DNA from 4 places in the Paenibacillus sp. NPDC058367 genome. Region 2 is predicted to be linked to each of the others. Evidence: riboswitches for the same ligand, from Rfam matches in the RefSeq annotation. Region 2 holds a riboswitch; each other region holds the start of a gene.
The links. A riboswitch is a leader RNA that binds a small molecule or an ion and turns the genes downstream of it on or off. The one in region 2 is predicted to bind cyclic di-GMP.
Positions count from the first base shown of each region.

Region 1: linked by a shared signal. The riboswitch ahead of ACFWMP_RS04260 (DUF6612 family protein) and the one ahead of ACFWMP_RS21515 (NPCBM/NEW2 domain-containing protein) in region 2 are both predicted to bind cyclic di-GMP.
Region 3: linked by a shared signal. The riboswitch ahead of ACFWMP_RS17740 (thiamine pyrophosphate-binding protein) and the one ahead of ACFWMP_RS21515 (NPCBM/NEW2 domain-containing protein) in region 2 are both predicted to bind cyclic di-GMP.
Region 4: linked by a shared signal. The riboswitch ahead of ACFWMP_RS24440 (anti-repressor SinI family protein) and the one ahead of ACFWMP_RS21515 (NPCBM/NEW2 domain-containing protein) in region 2 are both predicted to bind cyclic di-GMP.

Region 1 covers NZ_JBHXIZ010000001.1:921,232-926,121, reverse strand. Annotated here, with positions in the region: gene ACFWMP_RS04275 (RsmB/NOP family class I SAM-dependent RNA methyltransferase) at 1-99, shown strand, start outside; gene ACFWMP_RS04270 (pseudouridine synthase) at 102-866, shown strand; gene ACFWMP_RS04265 (Cof-type HAD-IIB family hydrolase) at 1,138-1,938, shown strand; cyclic di-GMP riboswitch class I at 2,148-2,239, shown strand; gene ACFWMP_RS04260 (DUF6612 family protein) at 2,357-3,205, shown strand; gene ACFWMP_RS04255 (serine hydrolase domain-containing protein) at 3,506-4,678, shown strand; gene ACFWMP_RS04250 (ABC transporter permease) at 4,728-4,890, shown strand, end outside.
Region 2 covers NZ_JBHXIZ010000004.1:176,770-181,659, reverse strand. Annotated here, with positions in the region: gene ACFWMP_RS21515 (NPCBM/NEW2 domain-containing protein) at 1-3,424, opposite strand, end outside; cyclic di-GMP riboswitch class I at 3,579-3,665, opposite strand; gene ACFWMP_RS21510 (hypothetical protein) at 3,823-4,389, opposite strand; gene ACFWMP_RS21505 (EAL domain-containing protein) at 4,505-4,890, opposite strand, start outside.
Region 3 covers NZ_JBHXIZ010000003.1:193,490-198,379, forward strand. Annotated here, with positions in the region: gene ACFWMP_RS17730 (helix-turn-helix transcriptional regulator) at 1-811, shown strand, start outside; gene ACFWMP_RS17735 (methyl-accepting chemotaxis protein) at 934-2,184, shown strand; cyclic di-GMP riboswitch class I at 2,375-2,470, shown strand; gene ACFWMP_RS17740 (thiamine pyrophosphate-binding protein) at 2,589-4,232, shown strand; gene ACFWMP_RS17745 (carboxymuconolactone decarboxylase family protein) at 4,243-4,611, shown strand; gene ACFWMP_RS17750 (hypothetical protein) at 4,651-4,890, shown strand, end outside.
Region 4 covers NZ_JBHXIZ010000005.1:257,027-261,916, reverse strand. Annotated here, with positions in the region: gene ACFWMP_RS24460 (PspC-like choline-binding domain-containing protein) at 1-86, shown strand, start outside; gene sipW (signal peptidase I SipW) at 88-675, shown strand; gene ACFWMP_RS24450 (TasA family protein) at 768-1,373, shown strand; gene ACFWMP_RS24445 (helix-turn-helix domain-containing protein) at 1,543-1,872, shown strand; gene ACFWMP_RS24440 (anti-repressor SinI family protein) at 2,075-2,230, opposite strand; cyclic di-GMP riboswitch class I at 2,258-2,342, opposite strand; gene ACFWMP_RS24435 (2-oxoglutarate dehydrogenase E1 component) at 2,814-4,890, shown strand, end outside.

The sequences.
Region 1 (4,890 bases), on a different contig from region 2:
TACGTTCTGGTCTGCATTGATGGCTACAGCGCAGGCTGGGGTAAGTGGCAGGATGGCATACTCAAGAACGAATATCCCGCAGGCTGGAGGTGGATGTAGCAATGAGCCAATCAGGTAAGCCCGCCAAAAAACAACGATTAGATAAAGTGTTGTCCCATATTGGAGTGGGGTCGCGCAGTGATATCCGTAAACAAGCTAAACAAGGCTTAATATTGGTGAACGGGACCGTGGTAAAAGATAGTGGGTTCCATGTGGATCCTTATGCCGATAAAATAGAGGTAGGGGGAGAGGTTGTTACCTACCGTGAATTCATATATCTTATGATGAACAAACCCCCGGGTGTCCTGTCAGCTACGGAGGACAAGCGGGATCGGACGGTTTTGGATCTTTTAAAGCACGAGTATGCACAGTTTGAACCGTTTCCTGTAGGAAGGCTAGATAAGGATACTGTGGGGCTGCTGCTGATCACTAATGATGGGAAGCTTGCCCATGAATTGCTGTCGCCACGTAAGCATGTCCCGAAAACGTACGAGGCAACCATCGAGGGCGATGTAGACGCGGATGATGTCGCGGCTTTTGCAGCAGGGGTGGAGCTGGAAGATGGCTACGTTACTTTACCTGCACACTTAACCATTCTTGGAATAGAGCGCGGCAGCAAAGTGATTTCCCATATTTCACTTATCATCACTGAGGGGAAATTTCATCAGGTGAAGCGTATGTTTCAGGCGGTAGGCAAAAAAGTCACTTTTCTGAAACGTGTATCTATGGGAGAATTGAAGCTGGATGAAAGTCTGCCGCTTGGAGCTTGTCGGGAACTGACGTTAGAGGAACTGGCACTCTTAGGCGCAGATGGGTCAGAAGGATAGTAGAGAAAATGATATATAAATTGATATATATATTGAATTTGGAAACTTGGGATAAGAGAAGGGAGAGACGGAGGGGAATTTTGGAACTGTAAGAGCGATAGCGACCGCCTTTGTTTCCGGATTTCATCCGCTTTTAAACGGTATAAATTAAGAAATCTGGAAACAACAGCGGCTGGAAGTCCAAACATTCACCATAGTTGCCACTGACACTTAACACAAAAAGCCTCAAGTTCAATTATATATAGAAAAAGAAAGACAAGGATGGTGGAGTATGAGATACAAACTGATTGCACTAGATGTGGACGGTACGCTATTAAATGATGATCACCACTTAAGCTCTGAGAATAAGGAAGCTATTGCTGAGGTTACACGTCTTGGCGGTCAAATCGTATTGTGTACGGGACGCAGTCCACAGAACTCGATTCCTTTCATGGAGGAAATGGGGCTGACTGGTTACGTGCTTGGTCACAATGGAGCAGCGACGGTACGAGTGGAAGATCGAGAAGTGCTGCATCAATATGGTATGGATGCACGTGGTCTTGACCCCTATATTGACTATTGCCGTAAGCACAATATTCATTATGATGTGAATACTGCTTTTGATATGTATGTTGATAATGTAGAGAATCTGACTAAAGAAGCTAATTATATGTATGAGCACTTCCGTATTGTGCCAGCGACGCTGCCCGCATGGGAAGATTTCCGTGAACCGGTTGTTAAGTTTACTGTATTTACACAGCCAGAAATCCTTGACGAAGCTGAACGTGAATGGCGTACTTGGGCTCCTGAGTACAATATTTTGCGGAGTGGTGAATTTTTCGTTGATTTGATGCATCCCGAATCTTCTAAGGGAAACGCATTAAGAAATCTCGCTGTGAAGCTGGGAATTCCGCAAGAAGAAGTCCTCTCAATCGGTAATTATTTTAATGATATTTCTATGCTTACCTATGCGGGGATGGGCGTGGCGATGGATAATTCTCCTGTAGAGGTAAAAGCGGCAGCGAATGCTGTTACGGGTTCGAACAATGAGCATGGTGTGCGTGATGCGCTGGTTAAATATTGTTTATCCTAATCTTTTTGATCCTGTAAAATAATTTTAGATGCAAAGCATAAAGCGGACTGGAGTCCTGTTTTATGCTTTTTTTTTTACGTTGACATAAGGATACGAGTAAATCGACAGGTGAATAGAAATGGAAGATAAGTCGTTTACAGGTAATTATAACCATGATAAAATTAGCGGTGGGACATGCGTCCGTAAGCTAATTAAAACTAATTGAATGTCCGCTTTAAAGGTAAAATCATCGAAAGATGATGACACAAAGCCATGGGTCTAAAGCCTTTCTACAGAAGGAAATGATCGCCAGGCCGCCATAGGGATGTCTTATGAAGCATAAAGGATAGCTCTAAGAATATGTAGTCAATTTTGAGCTCTTTTATTATTTCGACCTATACGGCGTTACATTATCGCAAGGGGCCGAAAGGGGAAGTACATGAACAGTTTTTTCAAAACAATAGGCACTAGTTTGGCAGTAGGTGCTTTATTGCTGTCCGGAACGATCAGATGGATGTCTAATCCTGAAGTCGTGTCTGCCGCTACCACAACAGCAGTAACCGCGGATCAAATGATTAGCAAAGTAACGGCAGCCTCTAAAGCAATAAAGAATTTTCACTTAGATGTGATCAAAAAACAGGATATTCAGAGCGGTGGGGTACGTATCAGCAACACTAACACACTGAAGCTGGATATTAATCGACTGCCGAATTTTGCTGCAGCCGGCACCGTTGATAGTAGTCTTTTAGAAACAACGTACAGTCTATATGCCAATGACAAGGAGTTTTACTATCTTGTAGACGGAAGTGAACTGATCGATGAATCTGAAGATGAAGGTTACGACGATGACGGTGAGCCAATCGATCCTGATGCGCAGTATTGGATTGGACTGGAGAAGATGGAGTGGGATTCTTTTTACTCCAAAGGTCAATACGATCCTGTTTCCATGCTTGATTCGGTAAAAAGTTATAAAAAATCTATGAAAGTCAGCACTGCTGGTGCTCAGACAGTCCTGCAATTCACGGTAACCGATCCGACAGCAGCTAAGGGAATAATCAAGCTCTATGACCAGGAGAACCTCTGGGATGGTGAGACAGTTCAACCCAAAAGCGTAACGTGGAAATTATTCGTCAATACTAAGACCTGGCAGACGGAAAAACTGACAGTCGATCTGAGTTATGTGCTGATAAGTGATGGAGAAAAGGATACATACAACACGAAAATCGAAGCTAAGTATTCCAAGAATAACAAAGGTACAACCATTGTAAAGCCCGCCGAACTAGAATAATAAGGTCGTTTTCATATGGAGTAAAAAGCGCTGTTCAGTAGAACAGCGCTTTTTGCTCCATTCATGACAGTAGCCAACAGGAAGTGAGATATGTAAAAAATAAATAAATATAAAATTGACCTACCAATTATTAGGATTTTAGTACATGCTATTTATGTGATTAATAATCTGAATTAATTTAATAGTGTATGAAATATCATGTTGTAACTATTATATTGAAAAGGTATTATAGGTTAGGTGTAAATTTACATTTTTGAGAATTACTATTCTTTTTAATGATTGATAGGGGGAGTGCGAATAATGTTATTATCCACAGAGCTTAGCAAGCTGAACGAAGTGAATTACAGGGAGGACCGATTAGAGGCACTTAATCATTTTTATGAGGATCTCTGTAATAAGAAAGTAGCCGATGGCTATATTTATTCTCTTAGTCGTTATGGAAAAATATTTGCTAATGGAGCGGGGGGACGCTTCAGTTACGAAGAAAATAGTGACCAAGATTTGAAAACGGATACAATTTTTCGAATCGCTTCTATTACTAAGCTGTTTACGGCAACAGCGATCTGGCAGCTAGCAGATGATGGTGAAATTTTTATGGGGCAGCCAGTTAGTTCTATTCTTCCGGAGTTTGATGCCGATCCTTTTAAGCCGATTACAATTGCTCATTTACTGACGCATACCTCCGGCATCGCACCTGATCATGGCACTATAAGTGATACCTACTATAAAAGTGCATGGTGGTATATTTATGAATCAGAGCTTGGAAAAGAAAACTGGATTAAAGCTGGACTTTCCTATGGTATTCGTTTTCCGGTAGGGACTCAATGGATGTATTCATCGTTCGGATACGTGGTTCTTGGTGCAATTATCGAGAAAATAACAGGTGTTATTGCAGAAGATTACATAATGGACAACATTGTAAAACCGTTAGGCATGACAGATACTTTCTTTGATATACCGCCTGAGAAAGCTGGTAGGATCGCTATTCGTTCGGAAGAAGCCAAGGAATATCTTCAGAAGCTGCAAAACGGGGAAATTACGGATGAAGAACAAAGGTCTGAGGAAGAAATCAAGACTCCCGGAACTGGTGGGGGAATGTATTCAACCGTTAATGATCTACAAAAGTTCGGAATCATGCTGCTTAACCATGGGGAATACGAAGGTGGTCATATCTTAAGTCGGATGGCTGTTCAGAAAATGACCAAGCGGTTCAATTCTGAAAAACTTCCAAACTACGCATGGGGAGATGGAGGAGCAGATAGACCATACGGTCTTGGGCCAGACCTTCGATATAATGAAAGTACATCTTATTCTGAAGGCACTTTTTTTCATGAAGGATGGGGGTCTTGTTCTTTGGTCGTTGATCCGGTTGAACAGCTGATTGCCGTTTGGTATATCCCTTTTCATAAAAATATATGGGACGGTAGAGCGATTTTCGGTACAAACAATGTGATCTGGTCCGGACTCGAATAAGAATAAGATTATATGTTGTGAGATATCAAAGATAGGCAGGATGTGACTTATGTTTGAGAAGATAAAGCACCGCTTTCGCGTTATGAGAGCGGTTGCTTTTGTTACTTATAAGGAATGGAGTGCGTACAGAACGCATTCGATGGTTTCTATTTTTGTAGGCCCGGTATATTTTTTGGTGCAGTATTACATATGGAGCGCTGTTTATAGTGGAG
Region 2 (4,890 bases):
AGTTCGCATGTACACCGATTCCCTTGGTATAGGTCGCAGCTAACCCTTGTCGAACAAGGGTGATGATTCCACCAGAAACGGCTTTGTCTTTCTTTAATTCACCCCAACCAACAACGACTGACTTGGCATTAAGATCCGAAAGATAAGTATAGTCACTCGTTACCGTAACCAGTGTAGTTTTGGTTTCTGTAACTCCTTCATTCTTCACTTCATATACCACTTCGTAGTCGCCTTTTTGCGTTACATCAACGGTATTTGCTTTCAGGGTGACATTAGCAGTAATATCGTTCCCTTGGTAGTTAGTCGCTTTTACATAGTTCATCGGATCAAAGGCTTGATTAAGCTTTAACGTGATTTGATCTTCAACAGATAACGCTGGCTTGAAGGCTTTAACCTGTACCGGCTTCAGTGGGCTCAGCTTCTTATCATAACCAACAATCTTGTACGTATAATTGATGCTGCTATCTACATTCGTGTCCACGAACTGGTCAGTCCCTGTAAACCCTACTAACTTATCGTCTCTATACACTTCATATCCTAAGAAATCTTTTTTAAGATCCTTATCCATACTGAAGCTTAAGGTGTTTGATTTAGCAGTAGCGTTAGGCGTGATATTAACCTTTATCGCAACATTCTTATCTGCTATTCCTGTTCCCTCATAATGAACCACTGAATTGTTTAAATACCAGAGCTTTTTCGGTGCTGGGTATTTAGCTAACTTCTCTTTCGTTTCAGGATTCACAGTGAAGCCATGTCTGGCAAAATAGCTACTTAAGTCTAACCCCAGCACTTCAGAGGAGAACTCCACCAAATACTGCTGCTTGGAATTGTCGCCGTTCGGAAGGGAGACCTTCCGCTCGCGGTACAGCTTGGTCAGTTCTGTCCAGTAACCCGGATGCGCCAATTCTAACTGCCAATAGGCACCGAGCTGTGCAAATAAGCCCTGCTGATTCATAACCACTTTATTTTCTTCGATTACATATTTATAAATATCACTTTCAAAAGGAATACGAGTATCCATCGAGTCCGCATAGACTGACATCAGCATAGACACCATATTATTCGTTACTTCACCATATTCTCGTTCACCCATCGCCAAGCGATGCCCTATTTCATGATTCAATCCCCAGCCTGGATAGACTTTGTTAAAATCACCTAACATCGTCCCTACGGTCCCAATTTGTATCCCGGTATGATCTCCCGCTGCATACATCGCACCATAAGGCTGCATCAATCGGATGTTCTCACGAATTAGCTTCGCATCATGAATCACACTACTGCCATCCAAGCCATAGAAGTCAAAGATCGTCTTCATCCAAGTATCATAGCCGGTGACGGTACCCAGCGGGTCATTTCCTTGCGTAATAAACTTGTTATAAGCTTCTGTCGCAGTTCCTGTGAAAATAACATGATCGCTGACCATTTCCACCACATCGATGAGCTCGCGATCTTGAACATTTGGATGCGCTGCCTTATCTTCATCTAATTTTTGTTTATAGGTGGTTAAGAAGGCTTTAAATTGTTCAGGATCTGTAGTCCTGGTCATCATAGGGATCTTGGTAAGCCCCTCGAACCGGATCATAGGTGCTTTACCTTGTTCCTCTGCTGTATATGGATTGACGATATACACTGTACCGCCTTTAGTCACTTCATGTGCATAATAACTATTCGTAGCAAATTCAGGAACGGTTATAATATTCTTACCTGGACGCAATTGCACACCTCTAGCCCAAACATTCCAAGCCGCCTCTTGTTGAGAAAAGACTAAAGAAGGTAGTTTATCGCTCGAAGCTGCGTCCACATAAACGTTGATCGTATCTCCAGGCATTGCAACGAGACCTGTAGGCTGGTTGTTCGTACCGAAACCAATTCTCAGGTTTTCCTGCGCATGCTTTTTCATATCTCCACGTTGTTCCGCCTCAATGATGGTGCCTTCAGTTTGAACTTCACCATTCACTAGCTTCTTAGCTAAATCCAAAGAATCTTTCAGGATTGGATAGAGCGGATGTACTTTTGCCGCTTCTTCTAATTCATTGATTGCGTTGGCGCTATTATAAGCAGGAACAACCGCACTCATCGTGCCATCTGTGAAAATACCATTTACAGCTTCGCTTACTTTATCTTCTGTATAAAATCTAAATTCAGCCGCAAAAGGTCTGTTGATATTGGCTTTTGTGAACTTGAATTTCAATCTTTTAAACTTCGTAGGTTCGAATTTAAACTCCAGAAAATCATTCGTACTAGTCGCGGTTCCGCTAGATACGAGCTGGAAGGTTTCTCCCTTACTTGTTTCTGATGCATAAATTTCAAAAGCCTCTGGGAAGCCTTTGCGGTTATCTCTAGCCAGGAAAGCCAATCTATCTAGTACTTTCGCTTGCGCTAATTCAAACACGACTTCATTCGTGAAGCTGTCATCATTGTTCTTGTTCGTTTCCCAGTGTGTATTCGGCTGGTCATCGAGCATGTATTCCGGTTTCGTACCTGGATAGCTTCCACCGTTCACCGTTACTTTTGATACATTAGAGTTGGGCATTCTATAAGCTTCGCTATAGGCATTTTCGTATGCTGTACCATAGCCTTTTAGCTTCGAAACCTTAGCCGCTGTTGCCTCTATTTGATGATTCTCCAGAAGTACTTTTGCATTCTCTATATCTGCTTGAAACTGCACGTACAGTGGATGTGTCTGTACTTCTTGTTCTAAAGCCGTTAATTTCTCCACCGTATTAAATGCTGTGCTAACTTGACTCAAGGTATCATCTGTAAATAAATTTTTCATTTTAGCGGATACGGTATCTTCTTTGTAAAAAGAAAACTCAGCTGCACTCGCCCAATCTTGGTTAGCTTTTTTGAAGACAAATTTAAGTCTCTTGAAGGCTGTGGGTGCAAACTGAATCTCTACTACGTCACCTGCTCCGCCTTTATATTCTCCAGAGGATACTAGCGTATAATCGCCTGCATCCGTAGTTGAGCCATAAATATCAAATTCCTGAGCAAACCCCTTCCCCTTTGCACTGGATTGTCTTGCAGCGTATACGATTCTATTTAATTCAGTGGACTCATTGAAAACAAAGACAACCTCATTCGTGAACGTTGAACTGTTCGGTTTGCCCGTTTCCCAATGCGTACTCATATCGCCATCCATAGCCTTAGCTATAGGTGAACCTGAGTAGTTGCCACCGTTATTGGTAATGGATTTAATATTCGCAGGATTCATTCTAAAAACATCATTATAAGCGCTTAGGATAGCCTTGCCGTAGAGATCAAACGGAATAACTGACGCATTGCTGAATAGGTCAGCCTTGCTTTGTACTACAGTGTTCACTACACTTACCTTGCTTACATCACTTGCTAAAGCATAACCTGCCTCACTCGAAAAACTAGCTAACATGGCTGCTGATGTAGCGATCGCAATCATTTTTTTCATCTTTTCTACCCCCCAGATGTAATATGAATCTCTTCCGTGCCTAAAAATAGGCACAAAAAAAACTACCCCAAAAGAGTAGCTTGATTGCGTATAAAGTCGCATAAAAACTAAGACTTAATTTTTATTAAACTTTAACAAAAAGCGTAATACACTCTTTGGCAGCTGGCTGACAATAGTTATGATAACCTTAGTCCCTATAGCTTTGCGTCCCTACATTTCCATAGGTTTGCCTATGAAGTTTCGAATACATTACAAAGAGTAACATAACGCTACATCTGATCGCATGATTAATTGGTATGAAATCCGAATAGGTAATTGCAATTACTTTTTCTATCGTGATAGATATTCTTTATCGAGTATCCCGGAAGAGAGAGGACACTTTAGGACTGGAGGTCTACTTAACTCCCCGCACCAAACAAACGCCGGAACCAATTCCACACATCGCCCGTGATGGGAATTAACCCGAAGCCATGCTCGCCAACTGCGATTAGACCATATGCCCATTGGCCAATAGCTACTGCTCCCCCAGCAATCCGTCCTATGGCTACCGCCCCAAATGCCGTATCACCTATGGCGACAGCCCCCAACGCTTTTTCGGCTATCGCGATCGCGCCTACAGCCACTCCTGCAATAGCAATCGCCCCAGCTGCGAAGCCAAGCCAGCTAATGGCTATCGCTCCAAGGGCTAACCACATTCCTAGTGATATTGCACCCACGGATAGAACCCCTACGCTTATCGCACCTATGGAAATCAAGCCTACAGCTACATCTCCAATAGCAATTAATCCAACAGCTGTCTTCACTTGTGGCTTGCTTCCGTGACCATACCCCTGACCTGAGTATCGACCCAAATTGCTGCGAATACTTACCACCGGAAATGATGGAGACGGCCATTGATAATCAATTTCTCGTCCACCTAACCCTCTAGAATCCGCCCAGTGCGTGATGTACTTATGCCATTTCATATCCATCCCGTCCCCCTTCTCAATTACCTTAATTATACAACCCTAGGGGTTGGCTGCACTCAGACTCTGACCTGAAATTCATCTCATCCTCTAGACGGAGTTATACTCATTAGGATCACTGTTTGGGAATAGGATCAGGCTTTCCAAATAAATATCCCTGAAACAACTGATAACCACTCTGCTTAAGCCATTCAAAGTCCTCTCTAAACTCCACACCTTCTGCTAGAGGAACGGATTGGATTTCTAAAGCTTTTTCTAAAAATTGTTTAGCTATTTTCTGTTTGTTCAGATCGCTGGACACACCCTGAACATATTTCATATCCAGCTTCATGTAATGGGGTTTAAGCTCCAATAACATCTCGATCGTGCTGAAGCCCTCGCCAACATCATCTAAAGCGTATTCAAATCCCCGATCCTTGTAATATGTCAAAATAGCTTTCAAATGAGCGAGATCATCCACTTTCTCCGTCTCAACAACTTCAAAGACAAAAAGAGAGGGAT
Region 3 (4,890 bases), on a different contig from region 2:
TTTAGCTGAACGTGGTCGTGAAGGAGGTTGGATGCTTACTGAAGGCTACCGAACCTCCCTAACGGGAATGAAGCCACAAGAGATTGGTTCACTGCTTCTGTCCGCTGACGCATCTATAATGAAGGATCTGGGGATACAAGACGACTACTCTTCCGCTCTTCTCAAACTAGAGGCTGCATCCTCACATCGACTTAGTAACTCAGCAAATTACCTAAGCGAGCGTATTCATATTGATGGCGCCAGTTGGCATCCTTCGGATGAGACTTATCCGTTCCTTTCTGTACTGCAGAGAGCACTTTGGGAGGACCGCAAAGTAAAAATCACTTATCTCCGGAGCAACGAGAGAACGGTCCGTTTCATTGAACCTCTTGGGTTAGTTGCAAAACGCGGAGTATGGTATGTCGTAGCCAAAAGCAAAGAAGAACTACGGACCTTTCGTGTGTCCAGATTAGTTAACGTTGAGGAGACTCATGAGTGGTTTAAAAGACCTGATGACTTTGATTTAAAACAGTACTGGGAAGAGTCCACCACGGCCTTTAAAGCAGCACTGCCAAAGTATCAAGTAATGCTAAGGGTTAGAACATCTGTCTTAAAAGAATTACAGCGAGAAAGATTTGTCTCTGTCCAATTGATAGAGCCAACAAGCAATGCAGAGTGGGTGAACGTAGATGCCGAATTTAATACGATCGAGTCGGCCTGCCGGATAATCCTTTCTTTTAGTCCCTCGGTTATTGTACTTTCACCGCAAGAACTTTTAGAGATGGTAAAGTCTGCTATCGCAAAAATTTCCGCTATTTATGAGGATTTTTGACACGAAATCTAAAGAACTACTTCGAAAAGAAGATTTATGTCAGTTCTTACTATAGACCAATCACCTTTAAATCCCATATAATAACACCAATACATAATATTAATAAGGAGGACATTATACCAATGAACTGGATGCATAAACTTCCGTTAAAACAAAGAATTGTTGCCGGATGTTACCTCGTTGCCGCACTATTTGCCATTCCTGTTTTAGTTACTTTTATGATCTTAGGCAACATTATTTTGGGTATTGTTCTAATCGTAGTTCTTGCTGCTCTAACTTTCCCCGTGGCCCGCTTTATCGAGAGAACGCTTACATCTTCTTTTGATGACATCGCGAATGTATCTCATAGTATTTCAAAAGGGGATTTTACTAGTAGAGCCGATGAGAACGGGTCTATGGGGGACGTAAGTCGTTCCTTTAATACTATGATTGACAAGCTCAAGAAGATTTTGACAGAAGCATCACAAATCACTCGTCAAGTTATGGATGCAAGCCGTGGAATCGAAGATAAGAATCAGAATTTGAAAATTGTCATGGCACAGGTAGCCTCTTCGTCTAACGAGCTAGCTCTTGGTGCAAATGAAATATCTACGGATATCGCTGAAATGACAGAATCCATTAAAGATATTGAGAATAAAGTATCCAATTATACGAACTCAACGAAAGAAATGAACAGACGTTCAATACATACATTAGAACTAGTTGAACAAGGACGGCAGTCCGTTGATACTCAAGCTGAAGGCATGCGCAAAAACATCCAGGCTACTCAAAAAGTAGCTGATACTATCGAAGCCCTGTCTCATAATGCTCGCGGAATTACGATGATTACAAAAACCATCACAGAGATCGCTGAGCAGACCAACCTCTTATCGCTGAATGCCTCCATCGAAGCAGCACGCGCCGGGGAGCATGGTCGAGGATTTGCTGTAGTCGCACAGGAGGTTCGTAAACTTGCCGAAGAATCAACGGCTTCAACGAAGGAAGTCTTTGGCTTAGTTCGGAGCATCGAAACTGATATCAAACAAGCGATTGACAATATCGCTATCAACGAAGAAGTCGTACAGGTACAGAATGAGATGATCACTCAATCTGCTCATATCTTTGCTCAAATTGTGCAAAGTGTGCAGTATATTACCGAGCAAATCTCTTCCTTCTCTGCTGAAAGTGATCTGATGTTGGAAAGTGCCTTGAAAATCTCAAGTGCAATAGAGAATATCTCTGCAATCACACAGCAAACCGCTGCCGGCACCGAGGAAGTATCCGCCGCTATGAATGAACAAATTAATGCCCTGCAGTCCGTCGCTGAAGAAACTGAGAAAATGACACAGGCTGTGTTTAATCTACAGAAGACTATCCATATTTTCAAGTTTTAAGTCACTTGCAAATCATATAAACAAGACCAAAAACTCCTCCTAAGTTTTGACTTAGGGGGAGTTTTTTTATATCTATTATTTCATAGGTTGGACAAGACTTTCGTCAAAATTCGAGTTAATTTGCGAAAATATATTGACAAAGGTACTCTAGGAATATATTGTAAAGGAAAATTCTTCTTATAAATTTTAAAATTAATATTGGCAAAATCTTCGAAAGAGGATGACGCAAAACCATGGATCTACAGCCTCATTTTTAATCAGAGGCCATGACTGCCAGGTTGCAGAAAACCAAGACGACTGAACAATTGTTCAGTCTCTATGGCGATTTATGCCACCAACCTGTGCCCTAATTCAGAGCACAGGTTTTCTAATGTTTGATTTTAAAATAACAATCAACTTGTGAGGTGTATTTTTTGAAGACAGTCGCAGATTACATGTCGGAAGCACTACGGAACCTAGGAGTTACCCATTCCTTTGGTATTATTGGGAAATCCATTTGTCCTATTGTTCTTAAAATGGTAGATTACGGTATTGAATTTATTCCTGGGAGACATGAGTCCAGTTCCGGCTTCGAAGCAGCCGGGTATGCGCTTAAAACTGGAAAACTAGGTGTAGCTTTTGGTACTTCAGGTCCTGGTGGAACAAACCTATTAACTGCAGCAGCACATGCTAAGGCTAACAACCTACCTGTCCTATTTATTACTGGCCATCAATCTATTAAAGAGCTTGGAATTCCCCAATGTCAGGACTCTACTTCTTTTCTAGCTGATTTAGCTGATATGTTTAGACCTGCCACCTTATATAGCAAGCTTATTGAACGTGGAGATCACTTTAACACAATCTTTAATCATGCCATATCCATTGCTTTGAGCGGTAATCGTGGTCCAGTTCACCTTTGTATTCCCTTTGATGTACAAACGGAATTGCTAGAGGAATGTAATATTGTAATCCCTGAACGCGAATCACTGGTTAGCCATGCTAATATCGACCGTGTACTTGATGCTATAAATAACTCTAAGAATCCAATAATTATCGCGGGTAAAGGCGTTAACCGCTCAGGAGCACATAGTGAGCTAATTCAATTAGCGGAAACATTTAATATTCCTGTAGTTACATCTCCAGGTGGTAAAGGGGCTATAGCTTGGGATCATCCACTCTATCACGGTCCAATTGGAGTAGGCGGTTGTACCCATGGGGATGACTTGCTGAATCAAAGTGATCTATTTATCGTTCTCGGGTCACGTTTAAGTGATATGACTATTTGTAATCTTAAAAGGGAAAATCATCCTGCAACATTAATTCAGTTTGATAGCGATCCGACTTTTGTCGGAAAAATATTGTTCTCTAAAACGATTCCAGTGACTGGAGATCTACGGGACAATCTAGTTTACTATCTCAATAATATTGACACGAACAACATCACAAAACGCGAAGCACCGACAAATTCCGATTATACCGAAGAGCCTCCGATTTTACCAAACCTTTCACTTGCATCGGTCTTGAGTACGATGAGTGATTTGATTCCTTATAACAGCACAGTCTTTGTTGATGATGGAAGTCACGGTTTCCATGCTGCGAAATGGTACAAGGTTAAGAAACCGGGCAGTTTTGTTTTCGATGCTTACTTTGCTTGTATGGGTAATTCCATCGGAATGGCGATTGGTGCAAAGGTTGCTGCTCCAGAAGAAACGATCTTCTGCATTACAGGAGATGGCTGCTTTATGATGCTAGGCGCAGAGATTAACGCTGCTGTCTGCAAGGATATTCCTGTCATATTCATTGTTGTGAATAATAAACAGCTAGATATGGCTCTAAAAGGTATGGAAAAAACTACAGGACGTATTGACGGAACTATCTACGAAGTCCCTATGGATGCTGTGAAATTCGCAGAATCACTAGGCGCTAAGGGTTACAAATGTGAGACAGCGGAGGAGTTCGAAACAGCCATCAAGGACGCTGTTGCCATCAACCGTGTTGCCGTCATTGAACTGCTAACAGACCGTGATGAGGTCCCTCCGACTGCTCACCGTACTTTGAACCTAAATTAGGAGGTCACTTATGAAAGACAATGTAAACAGTGGTCTGAACCACTTCACGAATCTCTCTGGAGACTACGGAGCTAAAGCACTGGCTCCGATTAAAGAACATTTCCCCGATTTGGCTGAATTTATTATGGGGAATGCCTACGGCGATATTTTTCAACGCAACACAATCGAAGCTGACTGGAAGGAAATCGCAGTTATCTCTGCCCTGATTTCGATGGGTCAGTTTGATCAATTGGGTGTTCATTATGTCATGGCTCTTCGTGTGGGAGTTACTGTAGAACAACTCAAAGGTATTCTATTACACTTAGTACCCGCTATAGGGGCACCTAGAATCATCACCGCTTTTAATATTCTTCTCGAAACGATTGAAGAAATAAAGTAACTATTTTCAGTAAATTAAAATATCGGGAGAGATGTTAACGTGGGACAGTTTATTTTAAAGACAGACACTACTAAAAAAGTGATCAATATTGAGCTGGAAGGAACATTTTCTGAAGAAGATGGTCTGAAATCTATCCAAGCTTATCAACAAACTATTAATCCTATCACTCCAGCAGACTATGAATTACAAATCGACTGCAGAAAGCTAAACGTAACTGCACCTGATGTTGTACCTCTTTTGGAAGGTTGCTTCGTAATGTTTAAGAATGATGGATTTGTA
Region 4 (4,890 bases), on a different contig from region 2:
CGCCAAAAGCGGAAGATACAACCACTTCCCCACCGGTAGCAACACCAGCCCCTTCGGACCCTCAACAAGTTAAGGGTGGCGAATAATATGCGGATTAAAAAAATGATCAACAATACATTATCGAGCATCATGCTTGTGATATTCATTCTGCTGGTGGTAGCCGTAGTTTTATCAAAGGCCTCCGGCGGTGAACCTGCCTTCTTCGGATACCAGATCAAATCGGTACTCTCAGGTTCGATGGAACCAGGGATTCAAACCGGATCGATTGTCGCTTTAAAACCCGGAGGAGATATGAATCGCTTCAAAAAAGGCGATGTGATCACCTTTAGAAATGAAGAAAACCTGCTCATTACTCACCGTGTTGTAGAAGCAACAATGAACAACGCTACTGGTGAAGCCATGTATCGCACGAAAGGCGATAACAATGATGCGCCTGATATGAACCCTACCAGTTCCACGAATGTTGTAGCTGAGTATACCGGGGTCACCGTACCTTACGTAGGTTACGCTATGAATTTCGCAGTTTCCAAAGCTGGAAGTGTCATGCTCATGATCGTACCAGGCTTGATGCTCCTGCTCTATGCTCTGTATTCGTCATGGAAGGCTGTAGCTGCACTCGAAAAGAAAAATGCTGCTATACTGCCCGCCTCTCCACCCCCAACTGAAATACAGTAATTCGTTGATTGTCCGCTTCCGCTTACGAACCGGAAGTTACAATATATAACTTTTATAAAAAAAACCACAAAAACCGAGGAGGAATTTTAATTATGGGTATCAAAAAAACATTGGGTCTTGGCGTAGCATCAGCAGCACTGGGTTTATCATTGATTGGTGGAGGAACCTTCGCTTACTTTAGTGACACTGCACAAAGCACTGCTACATTTGCTGCAGGTACACTCGATTTGAACTCCGACCCTTCAGTTATCGTAAATATTCCAAACCTAAAACCAGGTGATACTGTAACCAAATCCTTCAAATTGAAAAACGATGGTTCGCTCGATATCGGATCTATTATTCTGAACACTTCCACTCAAATTACGGATGCTAAAGGTGACAACTACCTGGATTTAGCCCAATTCATTAAGGTCAAATTCCTTAGAAATAACGATAAAGGAACCGTCGTTTCTCCTGAAGATGTAGTCTATCAAACTACGCTTGCTGATTTAAAATCTCAACATCCGGATCTCGTAAAAAATACTGGTTGGGATCAACTCTTCACCGAAGCATCTGGTATTAAAGCCGGCACCAATGACAGCTTCTCCGTCCAATTTGAATTTGTGGAAAATAACCAAGATCAAAATATTTTCCAAGGCGATAGCATAACCCTGACATGGGATTTCGTAGCTAAACAAGGTGCTAAAAAAGATTACTAAGATTAATAGAATAATTTAATATAATACTCGAAGAGCAGCAGATCCTGATTCCGGAAAGCGGATAAGTAGATGCTGCTCTTCTCTTTACAATAAACTTTGTCGAATTTAATGATATTTGCTATACTAATAACAAAAATTACGGAGGGGCGTCAGCATAGTGTCACAAAATATGGGCCAACGTATCCAGCATCTCCGCCTAGAAAAGGGATTGTCCCTATCTGAGCTTGCGGACAGAGCGGATGTTGCTAAGTCGTATCTTAGCAATGTGGAGAGAAACATCCAATCCAATCCTTCAATCCAGTTTATCGAAAAGATCGCCGATGCGCTTCAGGTATCCATCCACGCTTTGCTCTATGGAGAACCTAATGATGCTGAGGAGTCACCTTTAGATTCGGAATGGTTCCGATTGGTGCAGGAAGCTATGGCCTCAGGCATAAGCAAACGCGAATTCAAGGAGTTTCTGGACTACCAGAAATGGCGCCTTGATCAGAAGGATTAATATTCCACCTGACCTGATAAGATCCTCTTCTACTCATACTATTAAACATAAGCGCCCTCGCCCTCCTAACATGGACCGCGAAGGCGTTTTATATTCTAGTAAAATATAAGGACTATTTATCTTGTATACTTTCTTATATTTTGAAAAAGGGCCCAGCGAGTTATCGCTGGGCCCTTTTTCAAAATATAACGCACTAAATGTATTACTGCACGGCTTGCACAGTCTTCTCATGAAAGAATCGACGAATTTCATCTGCCTTTATGCCAGCCTTCTTAGCTGCTAATAATAAATGTACCCACTCAACGTCTAGATCAATGACCTGCTGTTCTCTGTTGCTTCCCTGGTTGGACTTGTCCAAAAAATCTCCTCCTAAGATTTTACGTCCCCAGGCAATCCGGCTGTCATAGTATTTCTACCTTAGACCCGCGACTTTGTGCCCCTGTCTTTCGGCAGGTTTACCTTTTACTGGACCCTTTACACGAAAGGATCTACTTTGAAATATATGAAAATCGCTAACTGCAATAACATTATACTATACTAAAGTGGAAAAGTGTGTCGATTTCTGATTAGTTTTTCCATTAAAAAACAAAAAATAGAAGCGCTTTTGTGCGATATCTTGTCCTATTAACACGATACTCGTCCCATTCATAAAATTAATTAAGCCAATATAATGATACTTCCTTCCCTATTAGTTAAAAATAAGGATATTAGAATCATTTTAGTGGGCCTTAGGAATGGGTAATGAGAAGAAACAGCGTTCTTTTCATTAGAACAAGCTAACCCATACCATTTTGCGAACGTATTGGACGAAAGAATGAATTGATTACACGTGTGGAAAGTAGCACAATAAGATGAGAAATGAAACCGCAATCATCACAGCTCCAGTAAGCGTTGACACAAAATGTCACGTATGGAGTTCATCCGTTAAGGAGGATGTATTCATGGCAGCCAAAGAGCCCTATAACGAATCCATTTGGAGTAAGTATTACGGACCCAATTTAGGCTACATTCAAGAAAGATATGAACAGTTTGTGAAAGATCCTTCCACCGTAGAGAATAATTATCGCGAGCTTTTTACAAATTCGGGTCCCCCACCCCTAACACCGGATAGCGAACCGGCTCCACAGCCTCGCATTTCGGGAGACACCGAATGGCTTAGAAAGGCAGTAAGAGCTTCCAAGCTAATCGCTAATATTCGTATATATGGCCATATGGCCGCTGATATTGATCCGCTTGAGCGCGATCACAATCCCATGGCTAAATATCTTGAACTCGAAACCTATGAGCTGACTCGTGAGGATCTGCTCGCACTACCTGCCACGCTCATTTGGGAGAATGCGCCGAATGATGTGCATACCGGATGGGATGCAGTTCAGCGTATGCGTCAGGCTTACACCAAGACAATCGCCTATGAATTCGGGCATGTGCATGAAGAACAAGAACTGAAATGGTTGAACAGACAGGCAGAATCCACAAGCTCACCAGCGCCTTTAAATAATGCAGAACGTAAAGAGCTGCTAAACCGCCTGATCCAAGTAGAGCAATTTGAAACCTTCCTTCACAAAACCTTTGTGGGTCAGAAGCGTTTCAGCTTGGAAGGCAATGACGCACTCGTACCGATGCTGGATGAAATCGTACGCGCTGCTGCGCATGACGGCGCAGAGCATATTCTGATGGGCATGGCGCATCGTGGTCGCCTCAACGTTCTTGCACATATTTTGGGCAAACCTTATGACATTATATTTTCAGAGTTTCATCATTCTCCGAACAAGGAGCTTTTCCCTTCCGAAGGCTCTACAGGCATTAACTATGGCTGGACGGGTGATGTGAAATACCATCTGGGTGCAGATCGCGCTGTCCGTGAAGGAGAAACCGTACGCACAAGAATAACACTAGCGAATAACCCAAGTCACTTGGAATTCGTCAATCCTGTCGTGGAAGGCTTCACTCGTGCTGCTCAAGAAGATCGGAGCACAGCCGGATTGCCGAAGATTGATACCAGTAAAGCTATGGCGGTACTGATGCATGGCGATGCTGCTTTTCCAGGTGAAGGGATTGTTGCAGAAACACTTAATATTGGCAAACTTCAAGGTTATCAGAATGGCGGGACGATCCATATCATTGTTAATAACCGGATCGGCTTTACGACAGAAAGCGAAGACTCCCGTTCAACGCATTATGCGAGTGACATCGCCAAAGGATATGAAATTCCAATTATCCATGTCAATGCTGATGATCCTGAGGCCTGTATATCAGCCGTTCGTTTAGCTAGTGCATATCGCAATCAATTCAAAAAGGATTTCGTTATTGATCTCATCGGCTATCGTCGTCATGGACATAACGAAATGGATGATCCTGAAACTACACAACCTATCGTGTATGGTAAGGTACGCAATCATCCAACCGTTTACAAGGTGTATGCGGAGCGGCTACAGCGTGAAAAAATTCTTACAGCTGAAGATGTACAAAAGATGCACGTTGAAACAGAAGGCGTATTGCAACGTGCGTACGATAGTATGAAGGAAGGCAATCATAAGAAAAAAGAACCAAAGGCCTTCATTCCTCTTCATACAGATCGCTCAGCGGCAGGCACTACAGCCGTACCGATCTCCAGTCTGCAAGAGATTAATCGTGAGCTACTGAGCGTACCTGATGGATTCCAAGTCTATCCGAAACTGGAGCGAATTCTGCAGCGTCGCAAGGACGCGCTGAATGAGGGTGAAAAGGTCGACTGGGCACTCGCTGAGTCCCTCGCCTTCGCAACCATCCTGAAGGATGGAACGCCAATTCGACTTAGCGGTCAGGATGCACAGCGCGGCACCTTCGCACACCGCCATCTGGTGCTGCACGACAGCAAGACAGGAGAATTATTCTCTCCGCTTCATCAGCTAAGTAATTCTCGCGCTTCCTTTGGCGTATATAACAGTCCGCTATCTGAAGCTTCTGTGTTAGGCTTTGAGTATGGTTATAATGTGTTCGCACCAGAAACCTTCGTCATCTGGGAAGCACAATATGGCG